Regions from separate parts of the Janthinobacterium sp. GW823-FHT03B06 genome, predicted to be linked through region 2. Evidence: predicted binding sites of a transcription regulator. Region 2 holds the regulator's gene; the other holds the start of a gene.

Region 1 (5,063 bases), on a different contig from region 2:
CCGGTGGTTGGCGCGCTGGTGGGCGCCCATGTGGGCTCACTCTACAGTTTCAACAAGATGAAGGAGGCGGGCGAGCCCGAGAAACATGGCGAAAACCACCGCCAGCCGCGCCATCCGGGCATGCTGATCGCCGTGGCGCTGGGCGGCCTCGAAGAGCGCGAACGGGCGCTCGAGACACTGCACCGGCTGGGCGCCGAGCATATCGAGGAAGCGGAAGGCACGATCGCCAATGGCGACTGGCATGACTTCGATCCGCTCAGCATTCCCGTGCTGGTGGCGTGAATCAACGCCTCTGTGGTGCCATATGCATAAATTCCGCGCTGCACGAAATTTAGGTATGATCCTTGTTAGTATGAGTAATTATTGGTAAACAATGCCGACAGGGATAGTTTCCGCGCGCCCGAAGTGACACTGGACCAAGGTGACTGCCCGTAGTACTTGCCTCGCATGCTAACGAGTATGGATAGGAGGGCGCGTCATGACACAGGCATGGTTCATTCTGACACGGGCCGATGGGCGCGACATCTGCGCGCCCTCACCGGCACAGCTGGCCGATGCGCTGGCCGAGGTGTACCGCGGCGGCGCCGTCACGCCGGACGGCAGCCCGGCCGCCGTCTTGTTGCGCTTTGGCTACGACGATGGCTTGATGTATCAGGTCGAAGTCGCTAGCGGAGGCGAAGTCACTTTCGAGGAATGGTCGGACCGCGATTGCGAAATTGCCCTGGCCAGTCCGCGCCACATGTCGGCCCTGCCGCAGGACGACGCGCTGCAGCTGTGGCAGTGGCTGGCGCAGCGCCAGGTGGCAAAGATCCGCAGCCAGCCCTGGCAGGGCGGCTAGCCCGACCGTTTTAGCATAGGCCTAGTGCGCCATCAGCACGGGGATCGTCATGCTCTGCAGAATCGTGCGCGTGACGCCGCCGAGGATGGTTTCGCGCAGGCGCGAATGGCCATACGCTCCCATCACCAGCAAGTCGACCGACAGGTCGGCGGCCTGCGACAGCAGCGCCTCGCCGATATCGCCGCGCCGCACGCCACCCCCATCGAGCAAATGCAGCCGCGCTTCCACGCCGTGGCGCGCCAGGTAGTGCACCAGTTCCGCGCCCGGCTGTTCGCCGTGCTCGGCCGCATGCACCTGGGCGTCGAAGATGGCCACGTGGACTTGCCCGGCGCGCTGCAGCAGGGGCAGCGCGGCGGTCACGGCGCGGCTTGCTTCCTTGCTGGCGTTCCAGGAAATGAGCACATTGCGCGCCGCTGCCGGCGGCGCCAGCAGGGGCAGCGGCGGCGCATACGGCACGATCAGCACGGGCCGGCCCGAATGCAGCAGCACATAGGCGGGAAAGTCGCGCATCACGGACGGCGATTTATCCTTGGCATTGTATTGGCTGATGACGACCAGGTCCGCATAGCGGGCAAGCAGGCTGATGCCGCCCGCCGCCTCGTCGTCGAGCACGCGCTGTTCGAACGAGGCGACGCCTGCCGCGCGCACCTGTTGCTCGAAACCGTCGAGGGCGCGCGTGGCGCGGTCGCGCAGGAAATTCAGATGCAAGCTCAGGTTCGGGTCCGCATCGAGGTCGGGCTGGTGCTGGTACAGCAGGCGCGACACGCCCGTCAGCGCCACGCCCGTCAGGTGGCCGCCGCACGCCTGGGCGATGCTGGCCGCCGCTTCGATGCGGGCGGCGCGCCCGGCGCTGTCGTCGATGTGGAGCAATACGGTCTTGTACGTCATGGCCTGTCCTCTCGCTGTGCAGTAGCGGCCATTCTGGCACAGTCCGGGGCGCCGGCCGCGCACGACTGCACCAGGCTGGGCACTTGATCTGGCGCAAGGCTGGCAATAAAAACTGCTCCTACACTTGATGCCACGCAGAACAACCATAACAAGCGGGGAGAGACAGTCATGAAGGAACAAAAGGTAGCGCTGGTCACGGGCGGCATGGGCGGTCTGGGCACGGCCTTGTGCCGGCGCCTGCATGCGGCGGGCTTTGCCGTCGTGGCGGCGCATACGCCGGGCAACACGCGGGTGGAAAGCTGGCTCGACGAGCAGCAGGCGCAGCAGTATTATTTTCACCCGCTGGCCCTTGACGTGACGGACTTTGCTGCCTGCAGCGAAGCCGTCGGCAAGGTGCTGGCGCAGTTCGGCCGCATCGATGTGCTGGTCAATAACGCCGGCATCACGCGCGACCAGAGCATGCGCAAGATGGAGTTGCCGCACTGGTCCGAGGTGATGCGGACCAATCTCGACAGCCTGTTCAACATGAGCAAGCAGGTGCTGGAACCCATGCTGGAAAAGAAATGGGGACGCATCATCAATATCTCGTCCGTCAATGGCCAGAAGGGCGCGTTTGGCCAGTGCAACTACGCGGCCGCCAAGGCCGGTGTGCATGGCTTCAGCAAGGCGCTGGCGCTGGAAGTGGCGCGCCACGGCATCACCGTTAACACGGTGTCGCCCGGCTACCTGCGCACGCAGATGGTGACGGCCGTGCCGGCCGATATCCTGGAAACGAAGATCCTGCCGCAAATCCCCCTGGGCCGCCTGGGCGAGCCGGACGAGGTGGCGGCCCTGGTCGCTTACCTGGCGTCCGACGAGGCGGCATTCGTCACGGGCGCCAACATCGCCATCAATGGCGGACAGCACATGAGTTAAGCAAGCGTACAGCTTGCATAGAGGCAATGGCAGTAGAGGAGACCCATCCACCCAGCCGGCGCATAGACGCTGGCGGAGGACGGCAGGCAGCATGGTAATTACGCTGGAAAACAGGGGGCAGGGCAGCGATGCCTTGCCCTTTGTTGTCGTGCCGCCGTTAAGCTAGGGTCATGGTATGGAGCGCCGTGCCTTTTCCAGCCGGGTCTGGCAATCGATGCACAGGCGCGCTTCGGGGCGGGCGTTCAGGCGCGACAGGCCGATGGCTTCGCCGCAGTTGTCGCACAGGCCGTAGCTGCCGTCGGCGAACTTGGCCAGCGCATGCTTGATGATGGCCAGTTGCGCCTGATTGTGCTCGGCCGCTTCGCTGACGAGGGCGTTCAAGGTGCGCACGCTGGCGTTGTCGGCCGGCGAGGCTTCGATTTCATTGAGCAGCGAGGCGCGCGCGTCCGCTTCGGCCGCTTCGTTCTCTATCTGTTCCAGCAACGCCAGCTTGCGTTGCTCCAGCACGCCTTGCAGGCGCTGTAGCTGGTCTTGCGGCAATCCATTCATGGCTGTCCCCGATAGGAGTCTCTCCTCTATGGTAGTCCAGGATGGGCGCTTCTGCTTGCGCTACTACCCGCGCCGCGTTTGACGCGGCGCAGGCAGGCGCGGGCCGTTCTATGCTGGCTCTTTCAGGCAGTTGACCATCCAGGCCACGCCGAACTGGTCTTTCAGCATGCCGAAGCGTTTGGCCCAAAACGTTTCTTCCATGGGCATCTGGATGGCGCCGTCACGCGCCAGCGCGGCGAAGGCCCGTTCCGCCTCCTCCGGCGTGTCGACGGTCAGGCAGATCGAGCTGCCGCTCATGCCCTTGGCACCCTCGTCGCAGCCGCCGTCCGAGCCCATCAGCATGGTGGGACCCAGCTGCACGGAGCCGTGCATGATCTTGTCATACCAGTCTTCCTTGACTTGCTCCTGCATCGGCGTGCCGCGATACGGCATCAGGCACAGGTCCGTGCCATGCAGGTGCTGCCGGTAGTATTCCAGCGCTTGCGCGCAGTTTCCATTGAATTGCAAATACGGTTCGATACGCATGTTGGTCTCCTCTGGCAATCGCCCCGCAGGCACGATTGCCAGGCGGGGACGTCCCAGTATAGGCGCTCGCCGGCCGATTTCAATCAGTCCGGCGCCATCTCTTGCAGCCGCTCACGCACCTTGCCCAGCGTGCTGAGGATGCGCTCGGGATTGCCGGCCAGGACGGCACTGCCCAGATGTAACAAACTCGTCGACAGGCTGATCCAGTGCCGCACATCGTCGTTGCGGGCGATGCGCAGGCGCACCGTGTCGAGCAGGCCGCTGAGCTGGCGCTGCGCCGTTTCCAGGCCCATTACCGTATGGCCGGCAGCATCGGCATACAGCTGGTTGGCTTGTTGGCGCAAGGCTACTTCCAGGGCGAAGACGGCTTGTGCCTGGCTGTGGCTGATGCCGTTTTCTCCCTGGCTGGCGCGCTTGCGGATGGCGCGCATGACGGCGCCGTGCAGGGTGACAGCCGCCTGCGACAGGCTGTCGGCCAGTTGCTCGACGCGCATGGCGCTGCTGAGAGCCGCTTCGCGGCGTTCGCTGCCGCTGCTCCTGCCTACCGATCCGTCCATCTTGCCTCCGTGGTGATGAGGGCGGCGGCCAGCTGTGCGTGGTCGCGCGCCAGTGCCGCCAGTTGCCGGCGCGCCAGCGTGTGGCGCAAGCCAAGCAGCCGGTATTCTTCGGTTTTACTTTGCTGCATGGTTTTCGCCAGCACGGCCAGCAGGCGCTGCTGCGGCGTGTCGGCAAACGCGATTTCCACGTCGAGCAGGCCGAGCACCATGTCGCGCTCGTTGTCGCCGCTTTTGTCGTACAGCGCCAGCAAGCTGTCGAGCGCGGCCAGCAGGGCTTGCAGCGGCGCGTCGCCGTCGTGCAGCACTTGCGCCAGGTGCGCCTGCTGGCTGGCCGCGCCGCCCAGGCGCGACAGTTGCTGCAGCAACAGGGTGTAGGCGCTGACATGGCGGTCGTCGATGCCGCTGCCGGGCCAGGCGCGGATGGCGGCGCCGGCGCCGGCCAGTTCCGGCTGCACGTCGTACGCATCGGCATTCGCCAGCCGGCCCAGCGCCTGCAGATACAGGCGCACGGCTTGCGCCAGGCGCGCGACGTCCGCTTGCGCGGCGCGGCGCTGCGCATCGAGCAGGCGCTCGCGCGCGTCTTCGGCGGGCGACAGATAGGGGCGGGCGCGCTGGTAGCTGTCCACGTGGCGCTGCGACAGTTCGCCGAAGGCCGTCAAGGCATCGGTGCCGGCGGCCAGGGCGCGCACTTGCGCCAGGTCGGTGCGCGCACTGGCGCAGCCGCACAGCACGACGGCCAGGAAGAGGCTCAGGTACAGGTTATGGCAAAGGGCGCGGCGATGGCGGGCGGG
Region 2 (5,063 bases):
CTGTGGCCCCAGGATTTCATCTATCTGGCGGCCCTGCTGATCATCTGTGCGTATTTGTTATTCCTCGTCACGGCCATTGCCGGGCGGGTGTGGTGCGGGTTTTCTTGCCCGCAAACGGTATACACGGAAATCTTCCTGTGGGTCGAACGCCGCATCGAGGGCACGCGCAGCGCGCGCATGGCCCTCGACAAGCAGGGCCCCTCCGTGCGCAAGGCGTTCAAGAAGACGGCCAAGCACCTGGTATGGGGCGCCATCGCCCTGTGGACGGGCTTTACCTTTGTCGGCTACTTCACGCCGATCAAGGAACTGGCGCGCGAGGTGACCACCCTCAATTTCGGTCCCTGGGAATGGTTCTGGGTCTTGTTCTACAGCCTGGCAACCTACGGCAACGCGGGCTGGCTGCGCGAGCAGGTGTGCAAATACATGTGCCCCTACGCGCGCTTCCAGAGCGCCATGTTCGACCAGGACACGCTGATCATCACCTACGATGCCAAGCGCGGCGAACCACGCGGCGCCATGAGCAAGAAGGCCGGCAACAACGACAAGCTGGGCGACTGCATCGATTGCACCCTGTGCGTGCAGGTGTGTCCGACCGGTATCGATATCCGCAACGGTCTGCAGTATGAATGCATCGGCTGCGCCGCCTGCGTCGATGCCTGCAATACGGTGATGGACAAGGTCGAGCGGCCGCGTGGCCTGATACGCTACAGCACCGACCATGCGATGGAAAACAACTTCAATTCGAAGCAGATCCGCCAGCGCGCCATGCGCCCGCGCGTGCTGATCTACACGTCCATCCTGGCCCTGATCATCATCGCCGTGTGTACGTCGCTGGCCCTGCGCACGCCCCTGAAGATGGACGTGATCCGCGACCGCGGTTCGATGGGACGCGAAGTGGAAGACGGCATGATCGAAAACGTCTACCGCCTGCAGATCATGAACACGTCCGAGCAAAGCCAGCATTTCAAAATCAGCGCATCCGGCTTGCCGGGTCTGACCTTGCTGACGCGCGACGAAGTGACCTTGCAGCCGACGGAAACGCTGGGCTGGCCGATCCGCCTGCGCGTGCCGCACGGCGTCGGCGAGAAGGGCTCGAACAAGATTGCGATCGAATTGCACTCGCTGGACGACCCGTCGCTGCATGTGCGCGAAAGCGCGGTGTTCATCGTGCCGCGGTGATGTTGATTTGGGGTCGGCCCCTCCGGGTCCGACCCCGTTATTTCGCCGTAGGGGTATCATCAATCATGCGTTAGGGTCACTTGATTTTCAACCCGGAAGCAAAAGCTGGGGGCGGACCCAAAGGGTCCGCCCCCAAGGAGAACACAATGTCCGACAGTCTGAAACTGCAACCTCCCGTTGCCCCGTGGTACAAACACCGCTGGCCATGGCTGCTGATGATCGGTCCCGGCCTGTCCGTGGTCGTCGGCAGCTTCATGGGCTATATCGCGTTTACGCAGCCCGATGCGCTGGTGGTGGGCGACTATTACAAGCAGGGCAAGGCGATCAACCAGGATTTGAAGCGCGACACGATCGCCAGCGACCTGGCCATGGATACGACCCTGTCGTATGACGTCGCTGCAGCGCGCCTGAGCGGCTCCGTGCACAGCTTCGGCAAGGCGTACCAGGGGCCTTTGCAGCTGCACCTGGCGCATGCGACCCTGCCGGAAAAGGATATCAAGCTGCTGGTGCAGCCCGATGCGGCCGGCAATTTTTCCGTGGCGCTGCCGATGCTCGAGCGCAGCCGCTGGCAAGTGCTGGTGGAAAACGACAAACGCGAGTGGCGCCTGTCCGGCATCTGGACCTGGCCCGTGCAACGCAGCATCGCGCTGCACGCGGATGAAGAGCTATAACGTACAGCGCCGGGAAAAAACCGTAGCGAGCGGCAGTGATTTGTGGCTGAGAAGCACAGCTGTGCTATAGCACAGCGAGCATCGCAGGCCGCAAAGCACGACGCGCAGTAGGTTTTGACGGTGCTGTTACTTGCAGACGTCGGTACCGGCCGTAATGGCTTTCAGCTTGGCCGGCTGCAAGATCTCGATCTCGCGGTTGGAGACGCGCAGCCAGCCTTCCTTCTTGAATTTCGACAATAAACGGCTGACGCTTTCGATGGTCAGGCCCAGGTAGTTGCCGATTTCCTCGCGCGACATGCGCAACTGAAATTTGCTGGCCGAATAGCCGCGCGCTTCATAGCGCGACGCCAGGTTGACGATAAAGGCGGCAAAACGCTGCGTCGCCTGCATGTTGCCCAGCAACAGCATGACACTTTGCTCGCGCGTGATTTCCTGGCTCATCATGCGGTGGAAATGGCGCAGCAGGGTCGGCATATTACCCAGCAATTGTTCCAGGCTGGAAAACGGGATTTCACACACTTCGCTGTCTTCCAGCGCCACCGCATTACAGTGGTGGCGGTCGGCGCTGATGGCGTCCATGCCCAGCAGTTCGCCCGCCATCTGGAAACCCGTCACCTGCTCTTCGCCGCCCGGATTGATCTGGTAGGTCTTGAAGTGGCCCAGACGGATCGCATACAGGTTCTGGAACGAGTCGCCGATGCGGAACAGCGAAGCGCCGCGCACGATCTTGCGGCGGCGGCCGATGATCTGGTCCAGTCTGTCCATGTCGCCCACGTCGAGGCCCATCGGCAGACACAATTGATGCATGCTGCAGGTCGAGCATCGCGCACGCAACGCTTCCACGGTCACTGTGGGCGAGGTTGGAGTGAGTAGCGCTTCAGTCATGTCGGTACCTTTTAGAAAATGCAACAACAAGTTTACTGCATACAGGGTTGCCGTGTGCCAATTTCACCGCAATTTCGCTGAATAAACGACGTTCCGACTTTAATTATATGGCAACATCGTCAAAAGCCCATGCGGAGAGGGCAATTTGCGTGGCGGCGCTTGCCAAGCTGGGGTATTGATAGGAAAATTCCTGACAGCATTATCTGCCGCCTGTGCCGCCCGGTACTGAAAAGGAAATCATGAAGCCTCTCGGCATCAAAGCAAAAGTCGCGCTGGCCACCAGCCTGACCTCGATCGCCATGATCGCGCTGGTCACCATGATCCAGGTGCAGCACATGCGCGACGATTTCACCAAGGTACTGTTGAGCCAGCAGTCGTCCCTGATCAGCCGCACCGCCGCCGAGCTCGACGACAAGCTGGGCATGCTGCTGCAGATCGTCACCCTGACGGCCCGGCAGCAGCCGCCAGAACTGATCACCCAGCCCGCCCAATTGCGCGAATACTATTCGCGCCGCTCGATGCTGGTGCTGTTCGACGACGTGCTGGTGCTCGACGCGCACGGCGCCGTCGTGGCCGACATGCCGGAAGTGGCGGGGCGCGCCGGCATCAACGTCGCCGAGCGCGAGTATTTCCAGACCGTGCTGCGCACGCGCCAGCCCATGATCACCGAGCCGATGCTGGGCAAATCGAGCGGCATGCCCATCGTGCAGATGGTCGCGCCCGTGCTGGGCGCCGATGGCCAGGTGGCCGGCGTGGTGATCGGCGTGCTGCGCCTGTACAAGGATAACCTGCTGGGGAGGTTGCGCTCGGAAAAGATCGGCAAGAGCGGCTATTACTTCGTCCTCACGCGCGGCGCCGTGCCGCGCTATGTGCTGCATCCCGACACCAGCCGTTTGCTGCAGCCGCGCCTGCCGAACGCCAACCTGACGACCACCCGGCTGCTGAAGGACGATGGCGAAGGCACCATGGTCAGCACCAACAGCCGCGGCATCACGGCCGTCAACAGCTTCAAGCGCCTGAAATCCGTAAATTGGCTGCTGGCCGCCTCGCTGCCCCTCGACGACGCCTTCGAACCGTTCGACGGCGTGCTGTACCGGTTGGTGCTGTGGAGCATCCTCGCCTCGCTGCTGGCCGCAGCCGTGCTGGGCTGGGTCACCGTGCGCCTGCTCTCGCCCCTGGTGCGCCTGCGCGACACCCTGCAGGCGCTGCGCACCAGCGGCAGCCGTTTCACTCCCGTGCCCGTGCAGCAGCGCGACGAGATCGGCGAGCTGACGGAAGCATTCAACGGCCTGATGAGCGAGCGCGACCGCTTGCAGCAGGAGCTCGAATCGCGCGCGGCGGAGCTGGAACAGGAGCGCGACCGGGCCGAGGCGGCCAACCGCGCGAAGAGCGATTTCGTGGCCAACATGAGCCATGAAATCCGCACGCCCCTCAATGCCGTGCTGGGCATGGTGTATTTGCTGGGCAATACCAAGCTCGATACGGAACAGCGCAAGTATCTGACCATGGTGCGCGTGGCGGGCCAGTCGCTGCTGGGCATCCTCAACGACGTGCTCGATTATTCGAAGATCGAGGCACGCCGCATGGAATTGTCGCCCGTCGAATTCGACCTCGACGAGGTCATGAACACGCTGGCCACGACGATGACGATGAACGCGGGCGAAAAGGAGCTGGAACTGGCGATTGCCGTCGAGCCCGACGTGCCGCGCCGCCTCATGGGCGACGCCCAGCGGCTGCAGCAAATTCTCGTCAACCTGGCCGGCAACGCCATCAAGTTTACCGAGAGCGGCGAAGTGGTGGTGGCCGTCAGCCTGGCAGAGAAAGACAAGGGCCGCGCCTGGCTGCGCTTCGAAGTGCGCGACACGGGCATCGGCATGACGGAGTTGCAGCAACAGCAGCTGTTTGCCGCGTTTTCGCAGGGCGACCAGAGCATCACGCGGCGCTTCGGCGGCACGGGCCTGGGCTTGGCCATCAGCAAACAGCTGATCCACATGATGGGCGGCGACATCGCCGTCGCCAGCAGCGAAGGCAAAGGCAGCCGCTTCTGGTTCAGCGTGCCGTTCGAGATGCTGGCGCAGCCGGCCGAAACGCGGCGCACGCCCACCCTGGGCCAGCTGCGCCTGCTGGTGGCCGACGACAACCGCACCACGCGCGAACTGATCGTCAAGCTGATCGAGGCGTGGGGCTGGCTGGCCGACGAAGTGGACTCCGGCTTTGCCGCTATCGAACTGTACCGTGAGCGCCTGGCGCAGCAGCAGCCGTACGACGTGGTGCTGGCCGACTGGCACATGCCCGTGATGGACGGCCTGGCCACGGCCAAGGCCATCC

Evidence for each region. Region 2 encodes FNR, which switches genes on or off when oxygen is low (the NO sensors DNR and NnrR bind a similar motif). Its sites were predicted from a motif close to TTGATNNNNATCAA; they were not measured.
Region 1: the regulator FNR is predicted to act here: its motif matches at 1,810-1,823, upstream of AC1RBA_RS18445 (universal stress protein).

The regions. Positions count from the first base shown of each region.
Region 1 covers NZ_JBXAJE010000005.1:227,269-232,331, forward strand. The annotation lists gene AC1RBA_RS18435 (glycine zipper domain-containing protein) at 1-282, shown strand, start outside; gene AC1RBA_RS18440 (hypothetical protein) at 479-838, shown strand; gene AC1RBA_RS18445 (universal stress protein) at 860-1,726, opposite strand; gene phbB (acetoacetyl-CoA reductase) at 1,895-2,641, shown strand; gene AC1RBA_RS18455 (TraR/DksA family transcriptional regulator) at 2,810-3,190, opposite strand; gene AC1RBA_RS18460 (VOC family protein) at 3,299-3,715, opposite strand; gene AC1RBA_RS18465 (hypothetical protein) at 3,799-4,272, opposite strand; gene AC1RBA_RS18470 (hypothetical protein) at 4,257-5,063, opposite strand, start outside.
Region 2 covers NZ_JBXAJE010000003.1:722,975-728,037, reverse strand. The annotation lists gene ccoG (cytochrome c oxidase accessory protein CcoG) at 1-1,179, shown strand, start outside; gene AC1RBA_RS14335 (FixH family protein) at 1,326-1,850, shown strand; gene fnr (fumarate/nitrate reduction transcriptional regulator Fnr) at 1,977-2,735, opposite strand; gene AC1RBA_RS14325 (response regulator) at 2,975-5,063, shown strand, end outside.